Aquitalea magnusonii: one gene and its partner. The protein of the gene in region 1 interacts with the protein of each later gene in a pairwise test. Links are inferred from orthologs where the notes say so. Each region holds a gene or a part of one and is shown on either strand. Other genes may lie near its edges.

The links.
Region 2: the proteins of DLM_RS19080 (region 1) and ndk interact in binary tests that used the Escherichia coli proteins (3 or more experiments, as listed by UniProt). The link is inferred for Aquitalea magnusonii from one-to-one orthologs.

Annotation. Positions count from the first base shown.
Region 1 is NZ_AP018823.1:4,070,859-4,087,034, forward strand. The notes cover bases 5,334-8,074. They hold DLM_RS19080 (5-formyltetrahydrofolate cyclo-ligase), read right to left. Parts: upstream 7,144-8,074; coding sequence 6,523-7,143; downstream 5,334-6,522. Other genes in these bases: pip (prolyl aminopeptidase), read right to left, coding at 5,334-5,695; DLM_RS19075 (EVE domain-containing protein), read right to left, coding at 5,748-6,206; DLM_RS23440 (hypothetical protein), read left to right, coding at 6,335-6,481; DLM_RS19085 (cell division protein ZapA), read right to left, coding at 7,437-7,748; DLM_RS19090 (hypothetical protein), read right to left, coding at 7,745-8,008. Outside these bases: DLM_RS19050 (hypothetical protein), read right to left, coding at 1-17; holA (DNA polymerase III subunit delta), read right to left, coding at 196-1,200; LPS assembly lipoprotein LptE, read right to left, coding at 1,181-1,738; leuS (leucine--tRNA ligase), read right to left, coding at 1,845-4,463; more of pip, read right to left, coding at 4,754-5,333; more of cobU, read right to left, coding at 8,075-8,590; cobT (nicotinate-nucleotide--dimethylbenzimidazole phosphoribosyltransferase), read left to right, coding at 8,849-9,883; DLM_RS19105 (histidine phosphatase family protein), read left to right, coding at 9,890-10,492; cobS (adenosylcobinamide-GDP ribazoletransferase), read left to right, coding at 10,489-11,250; DLM_RS19115 (GNAT family N-acetyltransferase), read left to right, coding at 11,340-11,816; DLM_RS19120 (hypothetical protein), read right to left, coding at 11,817-12,950; DLM_RS19130 (M48 family metallopeptidase), read left to right, coding at 13,191-14,195; DLM_RS19135 (YoaK family protein), read right to left, coding at 14,196-14,978; DLM_RS19140 (SPOR domain-containing protein), read right to left, coding at 15,094-15,963; DLM_RS19145 (type III pantothenate kinase), read right to left, coding at 15,960-16,176. UniProt on the Escherichia coli protein: Involved in the removal of 5-formyltetrahydrofolate.
Region 2 is NZ_AP018823.1:575,393-589,374, reverse strand. What follows is about bases 9,819-12,789. They hold ndk (nucleoside-diphosphate kinase), read right to left. Parts: upstream 11,532-12,789; coding sequence 11,106-11,531; downstream 9,819-11,105. Other genes in these bases: DLM_RS02795 (CoA-acylating methylmalonate-semialdehyde dehydrogenase), read right to left, coding at 12,668-12,789; DLM_RS02800 (SPOR domain-containing protein), read left to right, coding at 11,670-12,506; rlmN (23S rRNA (adenine(2503)-C(2))-methyltransferase RlmN), read right to left, coding at 9,943-11,037; pilW (type IV pilus biogenesis/stability protein PilW), read right to left, coding at 9,819-9,946. Also shown: FtsH protease activity modulator HflK, read right to left, coding at 1-829; GTPase HflX, read right to left, coding at 816-1,955; RNA chaperone Hfq, read right to left, coding at 2,086-2,343; ribosome biogenesis GTPase Der, read right to left, coding at 2,433-3,845; outer membrane protein assembly factor BamB, read right to left, coding at 3,857-4,996; DLM_RS02835 (YfgM family protein), read right to left, coding at 5,000-5,629; hisS (histidine--tRNA ligase), read right to left, coding at 5,647-6,918; ispG (flavodoxin-dependent (E)-4-hydroxy-3-methylbut-2-enyl-diphosphate synthase), read right to left, coding at 6,973-8,256; DLM_RS02820 (RodZ domain-containing protein), read right to left, coding at 8,271-9,200; more of pilW, read right to left, coding at 9,203-9,818; more of DLM_RS02795, read right to left, coding at 12,790-13,982. UniProt on the Escherichia coli protein: Major role in the synthesis of nucleoside triphosphates other than ATP. The ATP gamma phosphate is transferred to the NDP beta phosphate via a ping-pong mechanism, using a phosphorylated active-site intermediate.

The DNA of each region.
Region 1 (16,176 bases):
CCCTCGTTTTGCATCATGTTTGTTCTTTGCTTTATTGTTTAAAATGTATTAACTCTTGCTTATCATATGGCAGCATTCCAACAATCTCAATAGTTTATTAAAAGAAATTTAAACAAAAACAGAGAAACTTGGATTTGTTTAAAAAAAAACGGCCAGCTCATGCTGACCGTTTCAGATACCGATATTTTTTCTACATCATGCTGCCAATAGCAGGGCCAAACCTCGCAAGGAATGCCAGGGGTCGCCAACCGCCACCCCCTTGATCTGTTGATCGATACGCGCACATTCCGAGAGCGCCGTCATCAGCTTGCGTGGCCCAATCCGGCGCAAGGCCGGTTCCGCCAGCCGCTGCTTGTCACCCCACAAGCGCAGTTCGCGCGCCAGATCGCGCAGTTGCCGGCCATCTTTCAAACCCTGACGCAAGCGCAACAACATGCGGACATCCTCGGTAAAGGACCACAACACCAGCACCGGCGATTCGCCTTCGGCCAGCAAACCTTCCAGCATGCGCTGCACCCGTGCGCTATCACCCGACAGCCAGGATTCAGACAGATGGAACACATCAAAGCGCGCGACATTAGCCACCGCCTCGCGCAGTTGTTCCAGGCTGAGTTCCCCTGCCGGATAGAGCAAGGCCAGTTTGTCCACTTCCTGCCGTGCCGCCAGCAGATTTCCCTCCACCCGGTCGGCAAAGAAGCTCAGTGCCTCCGGCGACAACTGCTGCTGCTGCAGCTTCATGCGCCGGGCAATCCAGCCGGCCAGTTCATGACGGCCCACCGGCTTTGCCTCCACCACCACGGCGGCTTTTTCCAGTGCGGCAAACCATTTGGATTGCAACTGGGCCTTTTCCAGCCGGGGCAGGGTGATCAGGGTGATGGTGTCTTGTGGTGGTGCTGCGGCCAGTTGCTGCAGTGCCTCTGCCCCTTCCGTACCGGGTTTACCACCCGGAATGCGGATTTCCAGCAATTTGAGGCTGGCAAACAGCGATACGCTGCTCATGGATTCACGTAGCTGCGACCAGTCAAACCCCGCCTCAACGGTAAGGACTTCCCGCTCCTGATAGCCCTGGGAAGAGCTTAGCTTACGCAGCTTGTCCGCCGCCTCCAGCGCCAGCAGGGTTTCCTCGCCATGAATCAGGTAAAGCGGTGCCAGGCCCTTGGCCAGCACCGCATCCAGCGACTCAGGGCTTAGGCTGGGCATTGGCAGGCTTCAGACTCTGGCTGGCTTTGCCCGGCTGCGCCGGACGCGGCAGATAGGCCAGGCGGCGGATCAGCTGCTCGGCAGCATCGCGGCGGATATCGTTCCACAGCAGGGCTTCTTCCTGCTCCTTGCCCAGCACATCGCTATCGGAATAGTTCAGGTAGCGGCGTACCGAGATTACCATGTCCGGCTCCACCGGCACCCCGCCCAGCACGGTACGTACCGAGGCGGTATAGCTCAGCAAGTACTCGTTGACCTTGCCACCGCTGTTGATGGTGGACACTTCCCTGGCCTGGTTTTCACTCAACACACTGAGCACCGCCTCGGCCTGCTTGGGCGCGCTCAACAGCACCAGCTTTTCATTACGCGCCAACGTTTCATGCAGGATGGGTCCCAGTTTGCTGCTGCCCTCTTCCACATAGACGCTGTTAAATGGCAGCGGGCGGCTGCTGCCACCCATGCCCTTCAGGTGAAAACCGCAAGCGCTGAGCAGGAACACCAGGCTGGCCAGTGCCAGTCCGTGCAGGATTCGGTTCATGCCTGTTCTCCGTAACAGGAGCCGGTCAGGCCCAGCCCCGCCCAAGCGGGGAGGATAAGCTGACCGGCAGGATTGGTAGCCCGCCCCGTGCAGGGCGGGCCGGGGTTTACACGACGATGTTCACCAGACGACCCGGCACCACGATGATCTTCTTGGCCGATTTGCCTTCCATGAACTTCTGCACGTTTTCATGGGCCAAGGCGGTGGCTTCAATCACATCCTTGGCCGCATCGGCTGCCACAGTGATGCTGCCACGCAGCTTGCCGGCCACCTGTACCATCATTTCGATTTCGCTCTTCACCAGCGCGGCCTCGTCCACCTTGGGCCAGGCTTGTTGCAGCAGCTCGCTGCCCGGCTGCAACACCGACCAGATGGCATCGGTGATGTGCGGCACGATGGGCGACAGCAGCAGGGTGACGCTTTCCAGCACTTCCTGTGCCACGGCACGGCCGGCGGCATCGCTGCGGTCGGTCTTGTCGTAGGTGTTCAGCAGTTCCATCACTGCGGCAATGGCGGTGTTGAACTGCTGGCGACGGCCATAGTCGTCGGCCACTTTCTGGATGGTGCTGTGCAGCTTGAAGCGCAGTTCCTTCTGGCTGGCATTCAGCTCGCCACCGGCATAAGCGGCCACCACACCGGCGTCGGCATGTTCCTTGGCCAGTTTCCACAGGCGCTTGAGGAAGCGGAAGGCACCTTCCACACCAGCGTCGGACCATTCCAGGCTTTGCTCCGGCGGGGCGGCAAACATCATGAACAGGCGCGCGGTATCGGCACCGTATTTCTCGATGAATTCCTGCGGGTCCACGCCGTTGTTCTTGGACTTGGACATTTTCTCCACGCCGCCCACCACCACCGGCAGGCCATCCACACGATGGGTGGCACCGGTAATCTTGCCCTTGGCGTCACGTTCCAGCACCACGTCTTGCGGGGCGATCCAGTCCTTGCTGCCGTTGGGCAGCTCGCGGTAGAAGGTTTCGCAGATAACCATGCCCTGGGTCAGCAGGCTCTTGAACGGCTCGTCGCTGGATACCAGGCCTTCGTCACGCATCAGCTTGTGGAAGAAACGTGCGTACAACAGGTGCAAGATGGCGTGTTCGATACCACCGACGTATTGGTCCACTTGCAGCCAGTAATCAGCCGCTGCCTTGTCCAGCATGGCGGTGTCGCACTTGGGGCTGGCGTAGCGGGCGTAGTACCAGCTGGATTCCACAAAGGTATCCATGGTGTCGGTTTCGCGCTTGGCGGCACCGCCACACTTGGGGCAACTGGTTTCGTAGAATTCCGGCATTCTGGCCAGCGGCGAACCGGCACCGTCCGGAATCACGTTTTCCGGCAGCACCACCGGCAGGTCTTTTTCCGGCACCGGCACATCGCCGCAAGTCGGGCAATGGATGATGGGAATCGGGCAACCCCAGTAACGCTGACGGGAGATGCCCCAGTCGCGCAGGCGGTACTGGGTTTTCTTCTGACCGGCAGCCTTGGCTTCCAGATCACCGACGATGGCATCAAAGGCCTCGCTGAACGACTTGCCGTCGTACTTGCCGCTGTTGACGGTGCGTACGCTGTCGTCCTTGGCGGCATACCAGTCCTGCCAGTTGCTGGCGTCGAAATCGTTGTCGCCAGCCACCTTGGCATACACTTGCAGCAACGGCAGGCGGTATTTGTTGGCAAATTCGAAGTCGCGCTCGTCATGCGCCGGCACGGCCATCACCGCGCCTTCGCCATAACCCCACAGCACATAGTTGGCTACCCACACCGGCAGCTTGGCACCGGTCAGCGGATGGATGACGAACAGGCCGGTGTCCATGCCCTTCTTTTCCATCTTGGCCACGTCGGCCTCGGCCACGGAGCCTGCCTTGCATTCGGCGATGAAAGCCTGCAAGGCCGGATTATTGGCCGCGGCCTGGGTGGCCAGCGGGTGTTCCGCCGCCACGGCAACGTAAGTTGCGCCCATCAGGGTATCCGGACGGGTGGTGTACACCTTCAGTTCGCCGCCATGGCCGATGCTGTCCTGGTCGTAGGCAAACACCACGTCGGAGCCGTGGCTCTTGCCGATCCAGTTTTTCTGCATGGTCTTGACCTGTTCCGGCCAGCCATCCAGCGTATCCAGGCTGGTAAGCAGTTCGTCGGCATACTTGGTGATGGCGAAGTAGTACATCGGAATTTCGCGCTTTTCCACCACGGCACCAGAGCGCCAGCCACGGCCGTCCACCACTTGCTCGTTGGCCAGTACGGTCTGGTCCACCGGGTCCCAGTTCACCACGCCGTTTTTCTTGTAGATCACGCCTTTTTCAAACAGGCGGGTAAACAGCCACTGCTCCCAGCGGTAGTAGTCCGGCTTGCAGGTGGCCAGCTCGCGCTCCCAGTCCAGGGCAAAGCCCAGGCTGTCCAGCTGCGTCTTCATGTAGTCGATGTTGGCATAGGTCCAGGCCGCCGGAGCGCCACCGTTTTTCATGGCGGCGTTTTCGGCCGGCAGACCGAAGGCGTCCCAGCCCATCGGTTGCAACACGTTAAAGCCTTGCAGGCGCTTGAAGCGGGCCAGTACGTCGGTAATGGTGTAGTTGCGCACATGGCCCATGTGCAGCTTGCCGGACGGATAGGGGAACATCGACAGGGCGTAGTACTTGGGGCGGCTGGCGTCTTCGACGGCCTTGAAGGCGGCAGTGCGCTGCCATTTTTGTTGCGCTGCGGCTTCGACTTCGCGCGGGCTGTAGGTTTCTTGCATGGTGATCTTTGTCTGGAATGGCTTGAAAACAAAAGGGCGGACTGCCCAAGTCCCCGCCTGGCAGGGCAGCTTGGGCAGTCCGTCGCAAATTCAATCGGCCCATTATAGCGGCCAGAGGGCCTTGCCGATAAGAGCCGCACAAAAACAAAAGCTTGGCTGCAGACGGCATCAACGCCATCCCGGCAAGCAGAAAGCCGCGGCAGCGGCAAGCTGCGGGCATGTCAGGGGCCGGTTTGGCGGGTAATGGCCGGCAATGTTTGCATCAATTTACGGCAGCGAGGACTACAGACTCAGTCCACCCGGTGTTTGAAGGACTCTAACTGCTGCATCAGTACGCTCAGAATGCCGTCTTCCCACAGCGAATGGCCAGCCACCTCCACCAGATGGAACGCCGCCTCCGGCCAGTGCTGCGCCAGCTCACAGGCGGTCACCGGCGGACAGACCAGATCGTAACGGCCCTGCACAATAACCGCTGGCAAATGACGAATGCGCTCCACCTGCTGCAACAACTGCCCCTCGGGCAGGAAGATGTGGTTGACGAAATAATGAGCCTCAAGCCGCGCCAGCGACAGGGCAACATACTCGCTGCTGGCGCGGGCGATGGCTTCGGGGCGCTGTCGGATCGCCACGCACGCCGCCTCGTAACGCCCCCAACTGCGGCATGCCGGCAAGTGTACTGCCGGATCCGGGTCACACAGGCGGCGGTAATATGCCTGCAGCAGGTCCTGCCGCTCGTCCTGCGGGATAGGCGCGACAAAACGCTGCCATTCCTCCGGGTAGAACTGGCCCATCCCGTGGAGGAACCAGTCGATTTCACTCTGCCGTCCCAGGAAGATGCCACGCAGGATCAGGCCCTGCACCCGTTGTGGATGCGCCTGGGCATAAGCCAGCGCCAGCGTGCTGCCCCAGGAGCCACCGAACACCAACCAGCGTTCTATGCCCAAATGCACGCGCAGGCGTTCGATATCCGCCACCAGGTGCAAGGTGGTGTTGTCGCGCAGCTCGCCACGCGGCACCGAGCGGCCACTGCCGCGCTGGTCAAACAGCACGGCCCGATAAAAACCCGGATCAAACAACTGGCGGCTGGCTGGCGCACAGCCATCGCCAGGGCCTCCATGCAGGTAGAGTACCGGCTGGCCATCGGGCCGGCCGCATTGCTCCCAGTACATCTGGTGCAGCGCATCCAGCGGCAACATACCGCTGGCGTAGGGCGTAATCGGCGGATAGAGCATCAGCATCCTTGTCAGATTGGCATGGGAGCAAACTGCGGCGGCAGGGCCGGGTTCAGCACAGTTGGCTGGTGATGTAATCCCACTCGGCCTGCGTCACGGGTGTGATCGATAGCCGATTGCCGCGCTTGAGCACCAGCATCTGCTCCAGCGGCGGATGCTGACGCAGCAAGGCGGAGCTCAGCAGCGGGGTCTTGCGCACGAAACGCACATCCACACACTGCCAGCGCGGGGCATCAGGCCTCGAGCGGGCATCGAAATACGGACTGGCCGGATCAAACTGGCTGGAGTCGGCATGCGCCGGCCCCACCACCTCGGCCAGCCCGGCAATGCCTGGCTCGGCACAGCCGGAATGCCAGAACAGTACGCCATCACCCGGCTGCATCTGGTCTCGCATGAAGTTGCGCGCCTGGTAATTACGCACCCCGGTCCACTCGAATGCCCGCTCGGGGGCTGCCATCAGGTCGTCAATCGATGTCTCGTCCGGTTCGGACTTCATCAGCCAATAGCGCATGGGAAATGTCTGTTAATGAATGGAAGCTTGGCTTAACAATTTACGCCATCTTGCGGCGACTGTGCTCGATTATGCTTGGAAGCAGATAAACACCTTGGCCGTCAGGCCCTTGTTCACCGGAGAAAATCATGAAAAGCCTGTTGATTGGCGTCTTGCTGGCCAGTGCATTGAGCGCCTGCGTGGTGGTACCACCACGGGTTGCCTATCGACCAGAAGTCGTTGTCCCGGTGGTTGTCGTCCCGGCCTATGGCTATGGTCACCACTGGGGTCACTAAACCGCCTCCGGCAGCATGCGCACTACCCGGCACAGCCTCCGTCAGGAGGCTTTGGCACCCTGGTCACGGGCAAAACGATGCAGGCCGGATTCGGTCAGCAGATAATCCAGCTGTACATCCCAGGCTTCACGCGGCACCTGCGGCACCCGCTGGCAATCGTAAGCCACGCCCACCAGCAAGGGCTTGCCGTAACGGCGTGACCGCTGCCGGAAGGCCAGGCTGCTGTCGTAAAAGCCACCGCCCTGCCCCATGCGATAGCCGTCTTCATCCACCGCCAGCAATGGCACTAGCAAAACATCCAGTTTTTCTGCCCGCAAGCAGGGGCCATCAAACTCCACGATGCCGTAGCGCGCATGCCGGTACCAGCTTCCACTGGCGGTCAGCCGCGAGAACCACATGCGCCGGCCACGGGCGGGAATCTGCGGCAGCCATACGCTGGCACCACGCTGCAGGGCGGTACTGAGCAGGATTTCCACATCCAGCTCCGAGCCTGCCGCCAGATAGCCACCAATACGCCGTCCACGTTGCAGCAAACGATTGGCATGGCGCGCCACCGCGCGCATGGCCTGTGCGCGGTAGGCAGGCGTCAAGGCCATGCGCTGACGACGCACGGCCTTGCGCAGGGCAATCTTGTCGGTGACGGCAGTGTCGGGAGTGGGCATGGCGCAAGCCTGACAATGAAAAACAAATGAAAACGACCCGGAGCAAGATGCGCCGGGTCGTGGAAGGGAGACCCCCGCGAGTGTCGTTTGGGCATAATTCGCTTGTACCCTGTTTCCAGGGGGGGCCACCTGCCAGCCACTTCGGGCGCATCCGCAAGGGACGCGACACACCTGTGACTCACGCTGGCGGCCAGAAGCGAACGCATTGGTACAAAGGAATTGTTAGCCTTCACGAACACCGCAGGGGATAAGCTGATCTGGGTGTCTGCCAGTTCCTGCCTGAGCGTAAGAAATCAGAACAGGGCTTGCTGGCTTTCGCGTAGCGCCGTATCGGCTGCTTCGCTCATATTGCGTATTTTACGCTGGAACGAGGCCATTTCCAAGCCCTCTCCCACTTTGGTGCGTAACAAATCGTGTGCAATGTTCAGTGCCGCCATGATGGCAATCTTGTCGGCATCCATCACCTTGCCGTGCTGCTGGATCAAATCGACCTTGCCTTGCAGCAGGCGCACCGCCTCCAGCAGGGTTTCACGCTCGTCCGTCGGGGTGCCGATGGTGAAATGACGGCCGAGCAGCTCAATCTCGACCTGTACGATATCGCTCATTCTGCCTCTCCTTCAGCCTGCTCCGGCACATCTGCCTTGGGCAAACGCTCCACCAGCGCGGCCACGCGGCTGCGTGTCTCATTCACGCGGAAATTCAGCTCGGCGTTTTCTTTCAGCGCTTCTGCCAGCGCCTGGGCAAAACGACCGTTCTGGGTTTCCAGTTCCTTGATGCGGGCAATGAGGGCCTGCACGCGGGATTCGAGGTATTCCAGTTCCTTGTCCATGGCGGCGAGGATAACGGCCAGCCCGGTCAGCGTCAAACCCGACCGGGTCTTGCTGTATCCGACATGGCACACCCGCCATGCCGACAGCGGGCATCAGCCGCCCTTGAGTACCAGCGGCAAGCCGCAGGCCACCAGCGTCACACGCTGGCATCGGGCCGCGACATCCTGGTTCAACCGGCCCAAGAGATCGCCATACTGGCGCGCCACGCGGCTCATCGGCATCACACCCCAGCCGATTTCATTGCTGACGAGCAGCAGCCGGCCCTGTATTGCATCAATGGCTTCCAGCAGCCATTGCCGCTCCTGGACGAAGTCCATTTCATCAAACTGGTCATCGCTGCGAAAAAAACGCATCAGCCACATGCCCAGGCAATCCACCAGCAGCAGGCCATCCTCCTGATCCTGCCCCAGAATCAGCTCGGCCAGGCCGCGTTCGGCCTCCAGCACCTGCCAGTGTGGCGGACGTTGCAGGCGATGCAAACGGACGCGCTCGGCAAACTCGGCATCCCGGACTTCCGCAGTCGCCACATAGTGGACCGGGCCGTCATGCTGCATGGCCAGTTGCTCGGCATAGCGGCTTTTACCAGAACGGGAACCGCCAGTGATCAGATGCGTCATGAAGCTGCACTCCTGTGGGCCGGAACTGCGCCGACCCGGGCCAGATAGAATAGGTGACAGCCTGGCTGCCACCGCTGCCATTGCGGCAGGACAAGGCGGCGATTATACGCCACACCGTGCGGCAAACCCGGATCTTTGCCATGCCGGCTCTTGATATGCAGCAAGCAATGCCAATGCCTTGCCGGCATTCGGCTTGCCGTGCCGCCCCCCATGTCTTAGAGTCCCGCACTAGTCCATGCCAACCAGAGAAATTGCATCATGACCCAGGCCATCGCCCTTCCTGTCCACGCTTTTCATGAAGCCGCCCTGCAACGCCAGAATTCGCTGACCAAACCGGCCGGCAGTCTGGGCGTGCTGGAAACGGTGGCCTGCCGCTTTGCCGCCTGGCAGGGCCAGAGCATTCCGGCAGCGCTGCAGCCGGCCATCACCGTGTTTGCCGGTGACCATGGCGTGACAGCCGAGGGGGTATCCGCTTATCCGTCCATCGTGACCGGTGAAATGGTAAAGAACTTTGCCGCCGGTGGCGCTGCCATCTGTGTGCTGGCGCGCGCCATTTCTGCCCGACTGGAAGTGGTGGACGTGGGCGTGCTCAACCCGCTGCCGGAACTGCCCATCGTGCAGGCCAAGGTGGCCGCCGGTACTGCCAACCTGGCAGTGCAGGCCGCCATGACGGCAGAGCAGTGCGCTGCCGCGCTGGAAGTGGGCCGCGCGGCGGCACGGCGTGCCGTGGATCAAGGTGCTAATCTGCTGATTGCCGGCGACATGGGCATTGGCAACACCACACCATCGGCTGCGCTGATCTGCCGCCTGACTGGGCATAGCGTGGACAGCATCGTCGGACGGGGAACCGGCATTGACGATGCCGGCCTCGTCAACAAGCGCCGCGCCGTGCAACAGGGCCTGGACCGCCTGCATGACAAGCCATTGGATGGCACGGCGGTACTGGCCGAGCTGGGTGGGCTGGAAATCGCCGCCATGGCCGGTTTTTATCTGCAAGGTGCGGCACTGGGTGTGCCCTCGCTGGTGGATGGTTTCATTGCCAGCGCGGCGGCGCTGGCTGCCCGTGCCATCGATCCCGCCGTGGCTGATTGGCTGCTGGCCAGCCATTGTTCGGAAGAAACCGGCCACAAGCTGGCACTGGAAGCCCTGCAACTGAGCCCGCTGGTGGCGCTGGGCATGCGCCTGGGTGAAGGCTCGGGCGCAGCCGCCTGCGTGCCCCTGCTGCAACTGGCCATCAAGCTGCATGCCGAAATGGCTACTTTTGCCCAGGCTGGCGTTACGGAAAAGGACTGAAGCCGCATGAACCCTTACACGCTCACCCTGCTGCGCCATGGCGAGATTGATCACGATGGCCGGCTGATTGGCCGTACCGACCTGCCGCTGAACGATCTGGGCTGCGAGCAGATGAGCCGCAGCTGGCAAAGACTGAACCAACTGGCCCCCGTCACCAGCATGGCCACTTCACCCTTGCAGCGCTGCCGCGAGTTTGCCGTGCATCAGGCGCTGCATGGCTCGCTGCCGCTCAAGGTGGACGAGCGCTTTGCCGAATTCGATTTTGGCGATTGGGACGGCATGTCGCGCGAGGTGCTGTACCGTCAGCAGCCGGACTGGGGCAGTCGGGTGGCTGCCGGCGAACTGACCCCACCGGGCGGTGAAAGCTATGTGATGTTCCGCACCCGGGTGCTGAGCGGGTTTAGCGAGTGGATCCAGACCGCACGCGGCAGCCACCGGGTTTTGGTGTGTCACGGCGGTGTGATTACCGCCTTGCTGGCCGAGCTGCTGGGCACCGAATTTGCAGTGGCCAAGCTGATGACGGTGCAACGTGGCGGCTTTGCCCAGCTATCCATCCTTGAAGGCCACCCGGCCTACCTGATGCATCTGGAAAGTCCGGGCGACGCATGAAACCGGCCAGCAACGCGCCATCTGCACGCTGGTGGCAGGGCCTGATCCTGGCCATCCAGTTTCTCACCCGGCTGCCTACCCCGCAGCTGCGTAGCTTCCACCCGGAGTGGCTGGCAGCCAGCGCGCGCTGGTTTGCCCCGGTTGGTTTGTTGCTGGGCAGCCTGCTGTACTTGGCCGTATGGCTGGGTAGCCGGCATGATCCCTGGCTTGGCGCATTGCTCGGGCTGCTGCTGTGGATTGCCATCACCGGCGGGCTGCACCTGGACGGCCTGGCCGACCTGAGCGATGCCATGGGGGCTGCGCATCGCTCGCGTGAGCGCTTTTTCGAGGTACTGAAAGACCCGCACCTGGGCAGTTTTGGCGTGATCGCACTGATCTGCGCCATCATCAGCAAGCTGGTATTACTGATGTTGCTGGCCAAACAGCCCGCGCAGTGGGCCAGCCTGCTGCTGATCCCGGCCTGGGCACGGCTATTTGCGCTGTTCTGGTCTGCCACCCTGCCCGCGCTGGCCCCCGGTAGCGGTGAGCGCGTTGCCGGACAAGCACAATGGCCGCTTCAGCTCATTAGCCTGCTGGCCTTGCTGGGGCTGTCTGCCTGGCTGGCTCCCCCGCTGCTGCTGGCCCCGCTGGCCGCGCTGCTGTGGCGTGGCTGGCTCAAGCGCAAGCTGGGCGGCATGACCGGCGATTGCCTGGGCGCCGGCATCGAGGTATGTGAAATCCTGCTGCTGGGACTGTCCTTGCTGCCCATCGCGGTGTGATCCCGCGGTAAAAGACCTGCCATCAATCTGTCATGGCACGGTGATGTGCTTGCCAGATACTGCCGGCATCCGCACAGGGAGAGTCACACATGCAGCTGGATATCTCGCACGACCCGGCACGGCTGGACCGCGCCATGATTCTGCACTTCCTTAGCACCCAGGCTCACTGGGCTGGCGGCATGGATGCGGCACTGCTGGAAAAGGCGATACGGCATTCATTGATCATCGCCGCCTATCATCAGGACCGGCAGATCGGTTTTGCCCGGGTGATTACCGACTATGCCAGTTTTGCCTATTTGTCTGACGTCTTCGTGCTGCCCGACTGGCGCGGCCATGGCGTGGGACAGGCCATGATCAGGGCCGCCATCACCCACCCCGAGCTGCAGCAATTGCGCCGCTTCCTGCTGGTATCGCGTGATGCGCGCAGCTTTTACCGTCGACTGGGCTTCGCGCCCTTGCAGCATGGTGAACGCTATATGGAACTGCGGCGGGCAGCACAGGCCGCCGCGGGATGGCGCTGGCCGTTTGGCCGCCGCAGCCGCCCGGCCACCGCACAGGCGGCCTGATCAGGGCAGCAGGTCGGGCCGCGCACCCGGATGCTGCTTGACCACACTCCAGGGCAGCACGCTCCACGCCGGGTACTCGCAGGCACGTGCCACGCGGGCAAAGGATGGCCCCAGGTATAAGCCCTGCGGCGTGGCATACCAGCTGACAAACTGCCATACCTGCGGATCGCTGTAGCCACAGTCATCCTCATTGCCCGGCTTGATCTGCGCCGGATGCAGACGCGTCATGGCGTTCACCAGCCACGGGGCCAGCACGCTTTCTTCGTACTGGTAGTCGGCGCGCTCACCGTTTGCTTTGCGTGCCAACTGCGGCTTGCCCTTGCCTGCCCACAGCAGGTCTTCCAGTTGCAGCGGCTTGCCGCTGGCCACCTCCAGGGTCAGCGGATTGTCGCCAAAATCCGGATGGGCACCACCACAGTAATAGCTGGTAAAAATGCTGACGCTCAGCAGTTTGTTGCTCAGCAGATGGGGCGTGACGGTCTGCTCGAAGTCTGCGCCGCTGTTGCGGCTGCCGCCTAGCTGGCAGTCAAAATAGCTGGCCACTTCCTGCCACTGGCGCTCGGCCAGCAACTGGTTGATGCGCTGCAGGCTGGCCTGTGGATAACCATCCAGCACGCGGAACAGGCGGATCTTGCTCACCGGCTCGTCCCACCACTGCAGGGTGTGGCCCTGCACCCGCTCCCGCTTGCCGGGCTTGAGCGGCAGATCCACCATGCGCAGATAGTCGTAGCCGGAACGCTGGCGCACCGGATTGAGCGCGGCATCGCTGCTGGCCGGCCACTGTGCCGCTGCATAGGGTGTCAGGCTGACCGGCACCGGCTTGCTGGCCTTGGGACCATGCCATGCCCCTACCCAGCCACCGTTTTGCGGGCGCAGGGTGATGTCATTGCGCTGTTCGTCATAGCGCAGGTTCTCGCCCAGTTGCAAGCTGCCATCGGCCTGGCGCTGGCCGCTCAAGGCAATGTCGCGATGATGCTTGCGGTAAAAATAGCGGCCTTCCACCTGGCCATCCGTTGCAATGTCCAGCTCCATCACCACCGCCGCCTGCCCCACCTTGCCTTGCAGCAACTGCGGCGCAGCCAGCACCGCCTGCGCCACCAGCAACAGCAGCAAGCCACTGGTCTTGTACATCATGTGTTCTCCCCCTTGCAGCGAAACAGTATTGCGCCACCATGGCACGACGGTTAAGTACTGCACAGAATGGCTGCAGCGTATAGCCAGCGGTCATTCTGCTCCCTATTCTGCTGTTGGCGGACATATCATCCACCATCGGGCAGTGGCGTTGCCAAACCAGCCTGCTTGCGCTACAGATTAGAACAGGCAAGGCAGTTACCACCACCCCGACCGGGGCATGGCATACAAGGGAATCAGGACATGAGTCTGCCGGGCAATTATCTGGATGGCCACAGCCATGCCGGCAAGGCCGTGATGCTGCAGCGTGATGCGCATCATCTGGTGTTTACCGATGGCGTACATACCCACCGCTATCCTGCACACAGCGTAAAGTTTCTGGCTGGCGCATCGGGCCTGCCCGACCAGTTGCAACTGCCCGATGGCGGGGTGATCGAAGTGGCCAGCGCCTATGGTTGCCAGCACCTGACCCGGCGGCAGCCACTGCCTGCGCGGCTGCTGGAGTGGCTGCAACATGGCTGGCCCTGGCTGCGGCTGTTGCTGCTGGCGCTGGTGGCCGCCGCACTATGGGGTGGTTATCGCAACGGGCTGCCCTGGCTGGCCGCCGAGGCAGCCCGCCGCACGCCGGTGACGGTTGAGCAAGAGATGGCCAGCGCCAGCCTGAAGCTGCTGGAAAAAACCAGCGGCCTGCGCCCCTCGCAACTATCACCAGCCCGCCAGGACAGCTTGCAGAAATTGCTGTTGCAAGCCGTGCCCCACACCAGCCGCTACCACTACCAGCTACGGCTGGTGGATGCGCGGGAGCTGGGTCCGGACATCATCCCCTTGCCCGCCGGCCTGGTGGTAATGAGCGACCAACTGGTAAAACGCGCCCGCAGCGACGACGAACTGTTTGCCATGCTGGCACATGCGGTCGGCCACATCGAAGCGCGGCACGGCCTACGCGGACTGATCCGCACCGGCGGGCCGTCGCTGGCCGTCAGCCTGTTTACCGGAGACAGCAGCACCCTGCAGGCCGTGGCCCCTATCATGCTGGCGGATATGAAATACAGTGCCGAGTTCGAGCACGAGGCCGATGTACAGGCACGCCGGACACTGGCAGCCCGCGGCCTGTCTCCCTGTTTGTCCGCCGCCTTGCTGGCCAGACTGGACGGTCCGGACCACGCGGCGGCCAACCTGCTGTCCGCTCATCCGGGCGATCCGGCCGCCAGCGCCGACATGGCCCGGCAGTGCGCTCCGGCAAGCTGACTAGTGCGGCTCCTGGCGGTGCTGCCACCAGCGCCAGCGCAGACGCATGTCATACCATACCGGGCGCAGGCCCAGACCAAACAGCAACAACGCCAGCGGCAGGGTAAAGGAATAGCCCAGATGCTTGAAGCCCAAGGCCCCCACCACCCCGCCCAGAAAAAAGGCGGACAGAATCATGCCATACACCCACAGCCGGCTGCGGTTGGATTTGATGTCCTTGATCTTTGAGCTGTGCAGATGGTTGTAATAACTCATCTTGGTCAACTCGATGCCGATATCGGTGGCGATACCCGTCATGTGGGTGGAGCGCAGCAAGCCGCCGGACAGCTTGGTGACAATGGTGTTGTGCATGCCCATGATGAAACACAGCAACATCACGGTAGGCGGGGTGAACAGGCCCTTGTGGCTGGCCAGCCCGGCCCCCAGCACGCCAAACAGCAATAGCAGGAAGGCCTCCTCCATCATGGATACCCCATAACCGCCACGCAGGCGCTGACGTCTGGCCCACAGGATCAGCCAGGTGGAGTGCATGGCACCACCGATGAAACACAGCAACATCACCAGCATGGACAGGGACAGGCCAATCTCGCCCAGCGCCAGATCATCGGCCATGCCGGAGACGATGCCGGACACATGCGAGGTGTAACGGTTTACTGCCAGGAAACCACCGGCATTCAGTGCGCCGGCGATGAAGGCCATGGAGCCGCCCAACTGGCGCAACACGCGGTCATTGAAGGAGCCGCGGTCCAGCAGGCGGGTGATATTGCTTGAGCGTCGGGACATAGCGAACCATGAAAAAACGGCAAGGCGGGACACCCCGCCATTGCCGTTCATCATCCATCCAGCACCGGCTTGCTGACAAGCCTGATTTCCGCCGCGCTTGCGACAGCGCAAGGCCTCAATGGCAGGTCTGCAGCGCAATACCCGGGGTCAGGCGTTTTTGCAGCGCGTGCAGACGCTCGGCCTGCTGCGCGTCCAGCGCCTTGAAGCTGAGCACCGTTGCGGCAGATTTCTGCCCCTTTTGCTCGATGGCCACCTTGTCAAAACCCGCTGCCTTCACCCGTGCCAGCATGGCCTTGGCCGCAGCCTCCTGACCGAACAAGCCAAGCGATACGCTGCCCTTGAACTCCGCGCTGTGCACAATGTAATTGTCAAAACCCTTGTCTTTCAATTCAGCCGACAGGGTCTGGGTTTCCGACTGGGTGGCCAAGGGCGGGTGATACACCCAGAACTTGCCAGTGGCCTTGAGCTCGCCCTTGCTGCTTTCCACCACTTGCTCTGGCTTCAGCTTGAGGGAGGGCAAGCCGCCCTTGACACGGCTCAGCAGCTTGGCATCCAGCGTCCCCCAGTCATAGCAGGCCAAGGCCTTGCTCGGCTCGGGCTTGATGGCTTCGGTCTTGGGCTTGTCCGCCGTTTTCTCGGTGGGCTTTTCTGGCGGTTTGTTTGGTGGTGGATTCTTTACCTCAGCCTTGGCCGTGGCTGCCGATGCCTCACTCTTGGCCGGCTTTGCCGCCGCCGGCTGCGATGCAGACTTGCCCAGGTCTTCCGGCTTCAGCGCTTCGGTTTGCGGCATGGACGCCACCACCTTCAGCGGCGCACTGGCATCGGCCTGCGGGGCGGAGGCTGGCTGCCAGTCAGGCGGCAACAGCTTGACCTGCTCAGGGCTGATTTCCTGGGCGTGCACATCGCCAGGCGGGCGTTGTTTCAACGCGCCATAACCTGCTGCTGCCAGATTGAGCACCACAATCAGTACCAGAAACCACTTCATGATTCGCACGCCACTCTCAAGAGTCCCATCAGCACAAGATTATCCACGATCGTCGCCGGTACGGCGAGTTGCGCAGCGATAGAGGCGGCATCGCCACCGGTCAGCAGCAACTGCGGCATGGCACGACCAGTGTGGTGGGCCAGTTGCCGGCACATGCGTTCGATAGCGCCGCACTGGGCGGCCAGCACGCCGCTGGCCAGCGCGTCTTCCGTG
Region 2 (13,982 bases), 3.5 Mb from region 1 along the record:
TGGCGGCCATCCCCTTTGCCCTGGGGACGACATCGTTGGCATAGGCCAAGCCTTCATTGCGCAACTTGTCCTTATCCTGACCGGCCTTGACTGCATCATCAAAGGCGGCAAGCACCTGCTCGGGAGGCTGCACCGCATTGATATTGACCTTGGCAATGCGCACGCCCAGGCCATAGCGATCCAGAATGTCCTGAATCACTTTTTGTGCATCTGCAGCAATCTGGGAGCGGCCTTCATTGAGCACAAAGTCAACCTTGTTGCGTCCAACCACTTCCCGGATAGCCGTCTCCGTCGCTTGCTTCACAATATCGTTGGCATTGTGATCTGCAGCCGCATTATTGAACAGGAAGGCTTTGGGGTCCTTCACGTCGTACTGCACCGACAGTTGTACATCAATGATGTTCTGGTCTGCCGTCAGCATTAGGGATTCTTCCGGCACTTTGTTCTTGGCATTGCTGCGATAGCCCACTTCCACGCTGCGCAGTTCGGTAAGGTTGACGATTTCAACCTTTTCAAACGGGTAAGGCGCATGCCACTGCAGGCCCGGATCGGTCACGCGGCTGAAACTGCCCATGCGCAACACCACCCCCTGCTCCTTGGCATCCACCACATAGAAGCCGCTACCCAGCCATAGTGCCGCCAGGACGCCGACAACGGCGATGGCCCCGCCCTTGAATGCCGCTTGCGGTTGCGGGCCTGGCTGTCCCCCTGCCGGAGGACGGGCACCAAGCAAACGTGCCAGGCGCTGATTAAGCTGGCGGAAAATTTCGTCTAGATCCGGCGGTCCGTCACTGCCCCGACGCCCCCGGTTTGGATCATTCTGCGACATATGCGTCTTGTTCTTCGTGTTGGTTATCAGATGACTGCAGACGTTCGGCAAGCGCCTCACGCAAGAGTTCCAGCCCTTCGCCAGTGAGTGCTGACAAGCGTACTGCCTGGATTGCGCCCAGTTCGTCACGCTCAATGGCGGCCGGCAACTGACGCAAATCGGTCTTGTTCCACACAATTAGCTGGGGAACAGCCTCCGCTCCGATTTCGGCCAGCACCTTGTTGACTTCTTCGATTTGGACATCACGCAGCGGATTGGACGAGTCAACCACATGCAACAGCAAATCTGCCTGGATGGTTTCTTCCAGTGTTGCGCGAAATGCTGCTACCAGGGTATGCGGCAAATCGCGGATAAAGCCGACAGTGTCGGAAACGATGATGGAGGTTTCTGTATTGAGAAAAAGTTTGCGGCTGGTGGTATCCAGCGTGGCAAACAGCTGGTCGGCTGCATAAGCACGCGCCTTGGTCAGCGCATTGAACAGCGTGGACTTGCCTGCATTGGTATAACCAACTATCGATACCGATGCAATGCCGGTGCGCTGGCGGCCACGACGCTGGGTATTGCGCTGCTTCTGCACCTGGGCCAGGCGTTCTTTCAATGCTTTGACCCGGTTGCCCAACAAGCGACGGTCGGTTTCCAGCTGGCTCTCACCCGGTCCTCGCAGGCCGATCCCCCCCTTCTGGCGTTCCAGGTGGGTCCAGCCACGCACCAGGCGGGTAGCAATATGCGACAGTTGCGCGAGTTCGACTTGCAGCTTGCCTTCATGACTGCGGGCCCGCTGGGCAAAAATGTCCAGAATCAGACTGGTTCGGTCGATCACGCGGCATTGCAGCGCGCGTTCCAGATTGCGCTCCTGTGCCGGTGACAACTGGTGGTTGAAGATGACCACATTGGCACCGGTTGCCCGTACCATCACCGCAACTTCTTCCACCTTGCCCTTGCCGGCAAACAAGGCAGCGTCGGGCCGCTGGCGCTTGCCCTGGATGATGCCGGTGACAGTGACATTGGCAGAACGCACCAGCTCGGCGCATTCGGCAACATTTTCCTGATGATCCGGATCACCAAAATCCAGACAGACCAGTACAGCCTGGTCTCCAATATCGGGACGATCAAACACAGTATTCATAACCGTAGGAGAAAGGCAGGTCTGCAGCACAGATGCTGCCTGCAGCCCAACCTGGCATGAAAAAAGGCCGACAAACCGTGTCGTGATGACACAGCCTGGCGGCCCGTGGAGGATACAGCGCTCGGCCTGATCAGGCGTCTTGCTGATCCTGCTTCTGACCCGGATGTTCGTGCGGGATGTTTACCGGACGGGCCGGTACCACGGTGGAGATGGCGTGCTTGTAGACCATCTGGGTTACCGTGTTTTTCAACAGCACGACGTATTGGTCAAAAGACTCGACCTGACCCTGCAGCTTGATGCCGTTTACCAGGTAGATGGAAACCGGCACGTGTTCCTTACGCAGGATGTTCAGGAACGGGTCTTGTAACATTTGCCCTTTAGAGCTCATTCGTTTTCTCCGAATCGTTGATTGTTGTATTAAGTAATCTTTTAAACCCGGCTGGCATGCTTATTTTTAGCAGAAAAAAACCCAGCCTACTATTTTTTACCACTCTTGCCCCAGCGCACTTCCTTCTCGCGCCCACGCATCTTGGACATCGGTTTGGGCTTGGCCCTGGTTTTTTCCTTGGACTCTTCGGTATCGAAGGGGTTTTCCGAGGTTTTGTACTGTACTCGCAAGGGCGTACCCTGCAGTTTGAACACCTTGCGGAAGGTATGTTCCAGATAACGTGTATAACTTGCCGGAATCGCATCCAGTGCATTGCCGTGAATGACGATGATAGGCGGATTCATCCCGCCCTGGTGAGCATAACGCATCTTGGGACGCATCAGGCCCGAACGCGGCGGGGCCTGACGTTCAACTGCAACATTCAGCACACGGGTCAGCTTGGGTGTGGCCAGTTTCACCATCGCTGCCTGGTAGGCTTCATCAATGGATTTGAACAGATCCGCCACACCACGGCCTTCCAAAGCAGAAATGTAATGGAACTTGGCAAAGTCCAGGAAGCTGATCTTGCGCGCGATATCGCGCTTGATGGTTTCCTTTTGTTCGAAGTCCAGGTTGTCCCATTTATTGACTGCCACTACCAGAGCGCGACCTGCCTCCAGGGCGAAACCGGCAATGGTGGCATCCTGCTCGGAGATATCCAACTGTGCATCCAGCACCAGCACTGCCACATTGGCGTCTTCGATCGCCTTCATCGTCTTGATGACGGAAAACTTTTCGATGGCTTCGTTTACCTTGCCACGACGCCGCACACCGGCCGTGTCAATAATGGTATAGGTATGGCCTTCGCGCTCGAAATCAATATAGATGCTGTCACGCGTTGTACCCGCCTGGTCGAAGGCGATGACGCGCTCTTCCCCCAGAATGGCATTCACCAGCGTGGATTTGCCCACATTCGGGCGGCCGATGACGGCAAACTTGGGGTGATAGCGGTCTTCTTCCTCCACTTCTTCGGGGAAGTCTTCCAGCACCATATCCATCAGTTCGCGCACGCCGTCACCGTGTGCCGCGGAAATCACCAGCGGCTGGCCCAGTGCCAGTTCGTGGAATTCAGCACCGGCGATGGCATGGCTGATGCCCTCTGCCTTGTTGACTACCAGAAACACCGGTCGGTCGATCTGACGCAGGCGATTGGCAATGATCTTGTCCTGCGGCGTGATGCCGGTACGGCCATCCACCAGGAACACCACGGCATCGGCCTCATCCACGGCCTGCAGCGTCTGCTTGGCCATCTCGAACAGGATGCCTGCATCGACCACGGGTTCAAAACCGCCAGTGTCTACCACCAGATACGGTTTCCCGCCCACACGACCATGGCCGTAATGGCGATCGCGGGTCAGGCCGGGCTGGTCGGCGACCAGGGCGTCACGGCTACGGGTGAGCCGGTTGAAAAGGGTCGACTTGCCCACATTGGGGCGGCCGACCAGTGCTACGGTTGGTTTCATGGTTACAGCTTTTACTCAATCGACAGCAGCGACAGGCGACCATTCTGCCCCTGCACCAGGGCAGATGCGCCCAGGGAGAGGGGTTGGGCGACGGTGCCTTCGCTGCCTAGTTTCACACGGCCCACCAGACTGCCGCTCTCGTTGGACAGCAGATGGCCGTAGCCCTCGCCATCGATCACCAGAACAAAACGTCCTAGCATGGCAGGGCCAGATACATTACGGAATTTCAGTGCGTCGGTTTTCCACAGATTGCGACCAGTGCTGCGATCATACGCCCACACCGAACCATCTTCCGCAGTGACATACAGCTTGCTGTCATCCAGTGCCACACCACGGCTGGATGACAGCTCTCTTGCCCACATCAGGCTACCGCTCTTGGCATCGAAGCAGGCAACGCGCCCCTGATAGGCTACGCTGCATACCTGCCCGGCATCGTAGACCGGGCGGCTGGTGATGTCGGTGATGCGTTCCAGCTCGGTGGCACCGCGCGGGTTGGCAACCACACCTTCCCATAGCGTGTTGCCATTGGCCGGGCTGATGATGTCCAGCTTGCCACCGGGCAGGCCCACCATGACCGCCTCATTCCCCACCGCCTGCATGGAACCGGTATTACGTACCAGCAACTGTGGTTGTGTGCGTGCTACCGACCATTGCTGCTTGCCATCGGCAAGGCTGAAGCCGGTCAGACGACCATCATTGCTGCGCACCACTACCATGCCGGCGGCAATTTGCGGGGCTTCCAGCGCCACGCTGGTGAGGGTTTGTTCCCACAACTGCTTGCCGCTGCTGCGCTCAACCGCCAGCAGTTTGCCGTCCTGAGTGCCGACAATCACGGTATCACCCGCAACAGCCACGCCAGTGGAAAGCTCGCGCTTGAGGGAAACGTCAGCGCTGACGCGTCCGGACAAGGCATCCACGGTGCGGATGCGACCGGAAGCATCAGCCGAGATGACGTTTCCGTTGGCATACACCGGGGAGAATGCATTGTCGGAGGCGGCCTGCGACAGGCTCCACTTCACGTTCAGGGCCTGGATAGGCTTGATGGCCGCCAGCGGTGTGGGTTTTGCAGCGGAAGAACTTTCAAACCAGCTGGCGCAGCCGGCCAGCAAGAACGAGGAAAGAACAGCAGTAACCAGCAATTGGCGGCGCATCAATTAACCTCCCAGTGCGTCGAGTTTGGTCTGAATGAACTGGCGGTTGGGTGATTCCCCCACCAGCTTGGCCAGGGCGGCCTTGTACGCATCACGGGCAGCGGCCTTATCGCCTTTAGCGGCATGCACATCACCCTTCAAATCAAGGAACAGTGCATCAAAGGCGCTGGGGTGAGCCTGACCAAGTTCCGCAATGGCGGCATCGTAATGCTTCTGATCCAGCTGAATGGTGGCCAGGCGCAGGTGCGCCACGGCAACCATGGCCTCATCCTTCACATTCTGCACCACCCAGGAAAGCTGGGTCTGGGCTGTGGCCAGATCGTTCTTTTCAAACGCAACCTTGGCCGCCAGCAAGGCGGCATCGGCGGCGTAGGCCGTAGCGGCATAGTCGGACTGCAGCAATGCTGCTGCCGACTTGAGCTTGGCCACATCCTGCGTCTGCGCAGCCTGCTCCACATCGGCAAACACCACGGCGGCCTTACTGGCCTGCGCAGCCTGATAGTAGCCATAGCCCTTATAGCCCAGGTAGGCCACGCTGATGGCCAGCACTGCGCCGCCAATCAGTTTGCCCCACTGTTGCCAGAAGGCTTTCATGGAGTCGATCTGTTCCTGTTCCTGCAAGTCGTACGCCATTGCGCACCCCCCTTATATCAAGCCTTGATCGCGGCAATGGTTGAAGCGACCTGGTCCAGCGCCACGGTTTGCTGTGCTGCCTCGGCACGCATGGGCTTGACCACGGCCTGACCAGCCGCCATTTCGTTTTCACCGATGATGACGGCAAACTCTGCACCGCTGCCATCGGCCTTTTTCATTTGTGACTTGAAGCTGCCTTCACCCAGGTGCTGGATGACCGACAGCCCGGCACTACGCAACTGCTGGGCCAGTTTCATCGCATACATGGCGGCACCATCGCCCTGCTGCACGATGTAGACATCCACGCTGCGTGCCGCCGGCAACAAACCCTTGTCCTGCAACAGCAGCAGCACGCGCTCCAGACCCATGCCAAAACCGATGCCCGGTGCAGGCTTGCCACCCAGTTGTTCAATCAGGCCATCGTAACGGCCACCGGCACATACCGTGCCTTGTGCGCCCAGTTCGGTGGTCACCCACTCGAACACGGACTGATTGTAGTAATCCAGGCCACGGACCAGGCGCGGGTTTTCGACAAAGTCGATGCCCAGTGCGCCAATCATGGCCTTCCAGCCTTCGTAATGGGCGCGTGAGGCTTCGCCCAGATAATCGGACAAGCGCGGCGCATTATTGGCCATGTCCTGCAATGCCGGATTCTTGGTATCCAGCACGCGCAGCGGATTGGTATACAAACGGCGTTTGCCGTCTTCATCCAGAATGTCGACAAAGCCTTCCAGATAGCTGATCAGCGCCTTGCGGTGAGCGGCACGTTCTTCGGCATTGCCCAGCGAGTTGATTTCCAGACGGACATACTGGCTCAGGCCCAGGCGCTGCCACAGGTCGGCAGTCATGGCGATGATTTCGGCGTCGATATCCGGACCGGCAAAGCCCAGCGCCTCGATACCCATCTGGTGGAACTGACGATAGCGGCCTTTTTGCGGCTTTTCGTGACGGAACATCGGGCCCATATACCACAGCTTCTGCGTGGTGTTGTACAGCAAGGTATGTTCCACCACGGCACGCAAGGTACCGGCGGTACCTTCCGGACGCAGCGTCAGGCTGTCTCCGTTGAGGCTGTCGACAAAGGTGTACATTTCCTTTTCGACCACATCGGTCACTTCGCCAATGGCCCGCACAAACAGCGGTGTGGTTTCCACAATCGGGGTGCGGATGTTCTGATAGCCATAGTCGGCCAGCAGCTTGCGCAGTACGCCTTCAAAGTATTCCCATTGGTACGACTCGGCGGGCAGTACATCATTCATGCCCTTGATTGCCTGCAATTTTTGCGCCATTTGATATTTTTTCTTGCTATTCGGTTGATCTTGCCAGCCCGGTGCTGCCTGCGCTCAGCGCTGCGGCAGGATGGGAATGGTGCGTGCAGCCGGTGCTTCCCGACGCTTGCTGCCACCTTCACCAAAACGGCTGTGAACATAGTTGTTCACCAGCGCCATGAATTCTGCCGCGATATTGTCGCCTTTCAGGGTGACATCTTTCTGACCATCCACGTAGACCGGTGCCACCGGTACCTCTCCGGTGCCCGGCAGCGAAATGCCGATGTCGGCCAGCTTGCTTTCGCCCGGACCGTTTACCACACAGCCCATCACCGCCACCTTCATGTCTTCTACGCCAGGGTACTGCAAACGCCAGATGGGCATCTGCTCGCGCAGATAGCTTTGAATCTGGTCGGCCAGTTCCTGAAAAAAAGTGCTGGTGGTGCGGCCACAGCCGGGACAGGCAGTCACCAGCGGGGTGAAGCTGCGCAAGCCCATGGTTTGCAGCAGTTCCTGCGCCACCACCACTTCACGGGTACGTGCTTCGCCCGGCTGCGGCGTGAGCGAAATACGGATAGTATCGCCAATGCCTTCCTGCAACAGAATGGCCAGCGCCGCGGAAGAAGCCACGATGCCCTTGCTGCCCATGCCGGCTTCGGTGAGGCCCAGATGCAGCGGGAAATCGCAACGCTTGCCCAGATCACGGTAAACGGTGATCAAATCCTGCACATTGCTGACCTTGCACGACAGCAGGATGTTATCTGCCGGCAAACCAAGCTCCATCGCCTTGTCGGCGGACTCCAGTGCCGACACGATCAGCGCTTCGCGCATCACCAGTTCCAGTGGCAAGGGCTGCGGCTTGCGATTGTTGGCATCCAGCATGCGTGCCAGCAGCGCCTGATCCAGGCTGCCCCAGTTCACGCCGATGCGCACCGGTTTGTCCAGCTCGGCCGCGGTGCGGATCATGTAGGCGAACTTGTCGTCCCCCTTGGCACCCTTGCCGACATTGCCAGGATTGATTCGGTATTTGGCCAGCGCGCGGGCACAGTCGGGGTATTCCTTGAGCAGGCGTTCGCCATTGAAATGGAAATCGCCCACCAGCGGGACATCACAGCCCATGTCGTCCAGGCGCTGACGGATTTCCGCCACGCGCGCGGCAGCTTCCGGCGAATTGACCGTAATGCGCACCAGCTCGGAGCCTGCCTGGGATAACTGATAAACCTGTTCTACGGTGGCGATGGCGTCTGCCGTGTCGGTATTGGTCATGGACTGCACCACAACCGGTGCAGCCGACCCCACCATGACATGCCCCACACGCACCTGGCGGGTGGGGCGTCGCGCGATATTCACGCTATTCATGCAACAATCCGCATTTACTTGAGTTTAATTTTGGCAGTAGTGCCACGAATCTTGTCGGCCAGCGCTACCGGCTGTCCGTTAAAACTGAGTTCAACCTGGGCCGCATTGCCAATTTTCAGCTGGAACGGCGGCGTACCGCTCAACTCCTTACTGCCACCTGCTTCCAGCGTGCCAAATTGCAGCTTCTTGCCGGTGGCATCAATGACGGAGATCCACGCTGCCTGCTTGGCACTGAGGCTGATCTTGCCGGTCGCGGCGCTGGCGGTGGCATCCCCTGCACTTGGCGCGCTGGCCTGCGGCTTGCTGGCTGGCGGGGCCGGCTGCGTCACCACGGCGGGGGCCGATGCAACCGGCTGCGTAATGGCCGTTGGCGCGGCTTGCGGCGCGGATGCCGCCGCGGGCTGCGGCAAGGCAGCCGAGGCTGGCGTCGCTGCCGAGGCGGCCTGTTCCGTCAGCATGGGTTGCAAGCTTTGCTTGCTGTCATCCGCCTTATCGGCGGGCCGCGACAGGAACCAGGCGACGGCAGCAGCCAGTGCCGCCAGCAGCAGTACGATGATCAGCCATTTGCCGGCCTTACCGCCCGCTGCCTGTGCGCTGTCCAGTCCGCTTGCCTGCGCAGCGTGTGCCACGGCATCACCCTGCGCCTCATGCTTGACCAGATTGACCACGTCATTGACTGCCGATGGAAACTGCTGCTCCAGCCTGGCCATCAATGGTTCCGGGTCAACCCGGAGAAAGCGCGCATAATTCCTGACGAAACCACGGACAAAGGTTGCACCCGGCAATTGCTGGAAATCATCGTGTTCGATGGCTTCCAGTTGGCGGATGGAAAGCTTCAGCCTGTCGGCCACTTCGCCCAGGCTCATGCCGGCCCGCTCGCGCGCTGCTTTCAGCGCCGCACCGACCTCAAAGCCGGCAGGCTGGTCATTTGCTTCCTGTTCCATCTTCAGCTTCCACTCAACAGCATTTGAGTTTCCTTGGAGTCCGGGTATTTGTTTTTCAGCAGGGCCGAATATTCCGCCTCATGCGCCCGGTCTCCCCCTTTTCTGGCAATTTGCACCCCCAGCCACAGCACATCGGCACCGGGCGGGGTATTCCCGACAATTTTCAGCAAGCGGGAAAAATAAAAGGATGCCAGCTTGGCATTGCCCAGCTCCAGATGCAAGGCCGCCAGCTCCCGCAGTGCGGGCGGATAGTCCGCAGACAGCCGCAATGCGGTCAACAGGTAATCATTGGCCTGGGTGGTTTCACCCAGTTTTACACTGCAACGGCCCATGTTCAGATAGGCCGTTTGCGGGGTTTGATACAGCGGATTGGCGATTGCCTTGGCCAGATAATCCATGGCCTGCCGCGGGCGATCATGTTCGCACAGAAACTGGCCATAGTTGTTATTGGCTTCTGGACTGTTTGGGTCGACCTGCAAAGCCTTCAGAAAGTTCTTCTCGGCATCGGCATCCAACTGCATCAGCGTGAAGATGTAGGCACGGGTAAGGTAGGCACCGACAAAGCCGTCATCGGCATTGACGGCATCGTTGGCCGACTCCAGCGCCACCGGCAAATTGCCGAGGGAAGCATATTCGACGGCCAACTGGCTGCGGATTTCCGCCAGTTTCCGGTTGGCCGGAGCGGCGAATGCGACACAGGAATACGCCAACAGGCTCACTGCCATCCACACTCGCCACTTGATCATTCTTGATTCTCCTGCGCGATCTGCATCCATTTGACCTGACGGCGGGTCTTGTCCATCACCTGTCCCGCCAACTGCCCACAGGCGGCATCGATATCGTCGCCGCGGGTTTTCCTTACGGTAACCACGTAGCCTTGCTCCTGCAACATTTCCCGGAAAATACGGATTGCATTATTGCTGGAGCGATCGTACCCCGAATTGGGGAAGGGATTGAACGGTATCAGGTTGAACTTGCACGGTACATCGCGCACCAGTTCCAGCAGTTGGCGCGCATGTTCCGGCCGGTCGTTGATGCCGTCCAGCATCACATATTCAAAGGTGATGAAATCGCGCGGGGCCTTTTCCAGATAACGCTGGCAGGCTGCCATCAGCTCCTTGAGCGGATATTTCTTGTTGATGGGGACGATTTCATCGCGAATCGCATCGTTGGGGGCGTGCAGGCTGACGGCCAGCGCCACCGGACAGGCTTCGCGCAGGCGGTCCATCTGCGGCACCAGGCCGGAGGTGGACAGCGTCACACGGCGGCGGCTGAGGCCGTAGCCGTGGTCGTCCAGCATGATTTGCAGCGCGCTGACCACATTGTCGAAGTTGGCCAGTGGCTCGCCCATGCCCATCATCACCACATTGGAGATGACGCGTTCGTTCTTGGGCGTCACGCCCATGGCCTTGTTGGCCCACCACAACTGGCCGATGATCTCGGCGGTGGAGAGATTGCGGTTGAAACCCTGGCGGCCGGTGGAGCAGAAGGTACACTCCAGCGCACAACCCACCTGGGATGACACGCACAAGGTGCCGCGGTCGTCTTCCGGAATGAACACGGTTTCCACACCGTTGCCGGTGCCGACGTCAAGCAGCCACTTGCGGGTACCATCACTGGACGCCTGCCCGGTCATCAGCGACGGTACGCGCACCTCGGCACGCTCGTGCAGCTTGGCACGCAGGCTCTTGGCCAGGTCGGTCATCGCGTCGAAATCGTCTTCGCCCATCTGGTGCATCCAGCGCATCACCTGCTTGGCACGGAAGGGTTTTTCTCCCATGGCGGCAAAGTGTTCGGTCAACTGGTCCAGATTGAAGTCGAGCAGGTTGGTTTTCATGCAATCCTCGGTAAAACAGCGGCAGCCACCAGGCTGCCGCCAGATACATCCATTACGGCAGAACGAGATTAACGGGAGTAGATCTCGGAAGCGGCAAAGAAGTAAGCCACTTCGATGGCAGCGTTTTCAGCGCTGTCGGAGCCGTGTACGGCGTTAGCGTCGATCGACTCGGCGAAGTCAGCGCGGATGGTGCCGGCGTCAGCTTTTTTCGGGTCGGTGGCGCCCATCAGTTCGCGGTTCTTGGCGATGGCGTTTTCACCTTCCAGAGCCTGGATCATCACCGGGCCGGAAACCATGAAGTCAACCAGATCCTTGAAGAAAGGACGTTCTTTGTGTACGGCGTAGAAGCCTTCGGCTTCTGCACGGGACAGTTGCTTGAGCTTGGCGGCTACAATTTTCAGACCGGCGGATTCGAAACGGTCGTAGATCTTGCCAATCACGTTCTTGGCGACGGCATCCGGCTTAACGATGGACAGGGTACGTTCAATTGCCATAAATATCTCCCAAATACTCCCAAATAACAGAACAAGTGGCTAAACTAGGCTGTAGCTTATCCACTCGGGTTACGCAATTCTGAGGAACCCGACATTTTACCAGCCTTTTCAAGCCTCTGCTGCATAAAATTCAAGGCCATGACAGAACAAAACCAAGGGCAGCACCCCGGCACGGAGCCGGATGAAAAAGACCTCAACAGCAAGCTGAAAAAGCGGCTGGCGATTGCCGGCGGCCTGGTGGCCGTGGCGCTGGCGGCAATTCCGGTATTGGATGGCATGAAAAAGCCCAAAGTGGACATGACAGCCAGCACACCAGCAGGCAGTTCGGGCAAGATCGTCAACCCCACCTCAGCCCCGGCAGCAGAAGTACCGGCTGCCGAACCCACCAGCGCCAGTACCCCCGTGGCCGAAGCCAGCGCACCCGTAACGGATGCGGGCAGCTCGCCCTCGCCCGCAGCACCACTTGCTGCGCCCCCGCAGACTCCGGATATCAGCAAAACCCCGGCGGTGGCCAGTGCCAAACCGGTGACAGCACCGCTGGCGCACCCGCCTGCCGGCAAAGCTGCCGGCAAGCCCCCCACCAGCACCACCAGCAACACACCCAATCCGGCCCCGCCAGCGATGACCAACACCGCTGCACCGCACACAGCGGCCAGCAAGCCTGCACCATCTGCCAGCCCCGTGCCATCGGTGGTGGTGAGTAATGCAGAAACCACCGCCCTGCCCCAGAGCGCGCCACTGAGCAAGGCCAAGCCGGAAGGCAGCTCGCTGGGCTACAAGTTGCAGTTGGGCTTGTTTTCCAGCACGGGCAATGCTGAAAAACTGGTGAAGGAGCTAAAGGCCAAGGGTATCGAGGCGCATACCGAAACCCGTGTGCAACTGGGACCATTCAAAAGTCGCGCCGAGGCGGACGAGGCCATGGCCAAGCTGCGCAGCCTGGGCTACACCGCACTGCTGGCTCCCGCCGGTCAGTAATTGCACCAATCAGCACACCGGCCCGCCCTTCAACAAGGCGGGCCTTGTGTTTGCCCCGATGAAAAAAAGCAGCCACGGCTGCCTGAAGGTGAATCAGAGGATGCACACCATGTCCGGAGCAAGAGAAGCCAGGCGATGAGCACGGCTCCCCTTGCTGCCGCTCAACCCAGGGTTGGCATGGCAAATTCTGCGCTCTGCACCTGCCCGGCCGGCCAGCGGCTGGTAATGGCCTTCATGCGGGTGTAAAAACGCACACCTTCCGGGCCGTGCATGTGATGGTCGCCAAACAGCGAGGCTTTCCAGCCGCCAAAGCTGTGGAAGGCCATGGGCACCGGAATCGGCACATTGATGCCCACCATGCCCACCTGAATGCGATGGGCAAACTCCCGCGCCGCGCCGCCATTGCGGGTAAAGATGGCCGTGCCATTGCCATAGGCGTGCTGGTTGATCAGCTTTACTGCCGCCTCCAGACTGTCCACCCGCACCACGGCCAGCACCGGGCCGAAGATTTCTTCCTGATAGATGGTCATCTCCGGGGTGACGTGATCGAACAGCGTGCCGCCGATGAAGAAGCCTTCCTCGCAGCCTGGCACCACCAGGCCACGGCCATCCACCACCAGTCTGGCGCCTTCGGCCACCCCTTGCGCGATATAGCCGCTCACCTTGTCCAGATGCTGGCGCGTTACCAGCGGACCCATTTCGGCCTTGGGGTCGGTTCCGACATTGATGCGCAACTGGCGGGTACGCTCGGCCAGCCGCGCCACCAGCGTGTCAGCCACCTCACCCACGGCCACGGCCACGGAGATGGCCATGCAACGCTCGCCAGCCGAACCATAGGCCGCACCCATCAGCGCTTCGATGGTCATGTCCAGGTCGGCATCCGGCAGCACCACCATATGGTTCTTGGCCCCGCCCAGCGCTTGCACCCGCTTGCCGTGTGCGGCACCGGTTTCATAGATATAGCGGGCAATCGGGGTGGAGCCGACAAAGCTGACCGCGGCCACGTCTGGATGGGTAAGCAGGCCATCTACCGCCAGCTTGTCGCCTTGCAGCACATTGAACACGCCATCCGGCAGCCCGGCTTCCTGCAGCCATTCGGCAATCAAGACAGCAGCGGACGGATCGCGCTCGGAAGGCTTGAGGATGAAGGTATTACCGCAGGCCAGCGCCACCGGGAACATCCACATCGGCACCATGGCCGGGAAGTTGAACGGTGTGATGCCGGCCACTACGCCCAGCGGCTGGCGCATGGTCCAGGCATCCACGCCGGTGGCCACCTGCTCGGTGTATTCGCCCTTGAGCAACTGCGGAATGCCGCAGGCAAACTCCACCACTTCCAGCCCGCGCTGCACTTCGCCCTGAGCGTCGGACTCCACCTTGCCATGCTCGCTGGAAATCACCGCTGCCAGTTCGCGCTGGCGTTCCTCCAGAATGCTTTTGAAGCGGAACAGGATGCGCGAGCGCTTGAGCGGAGAC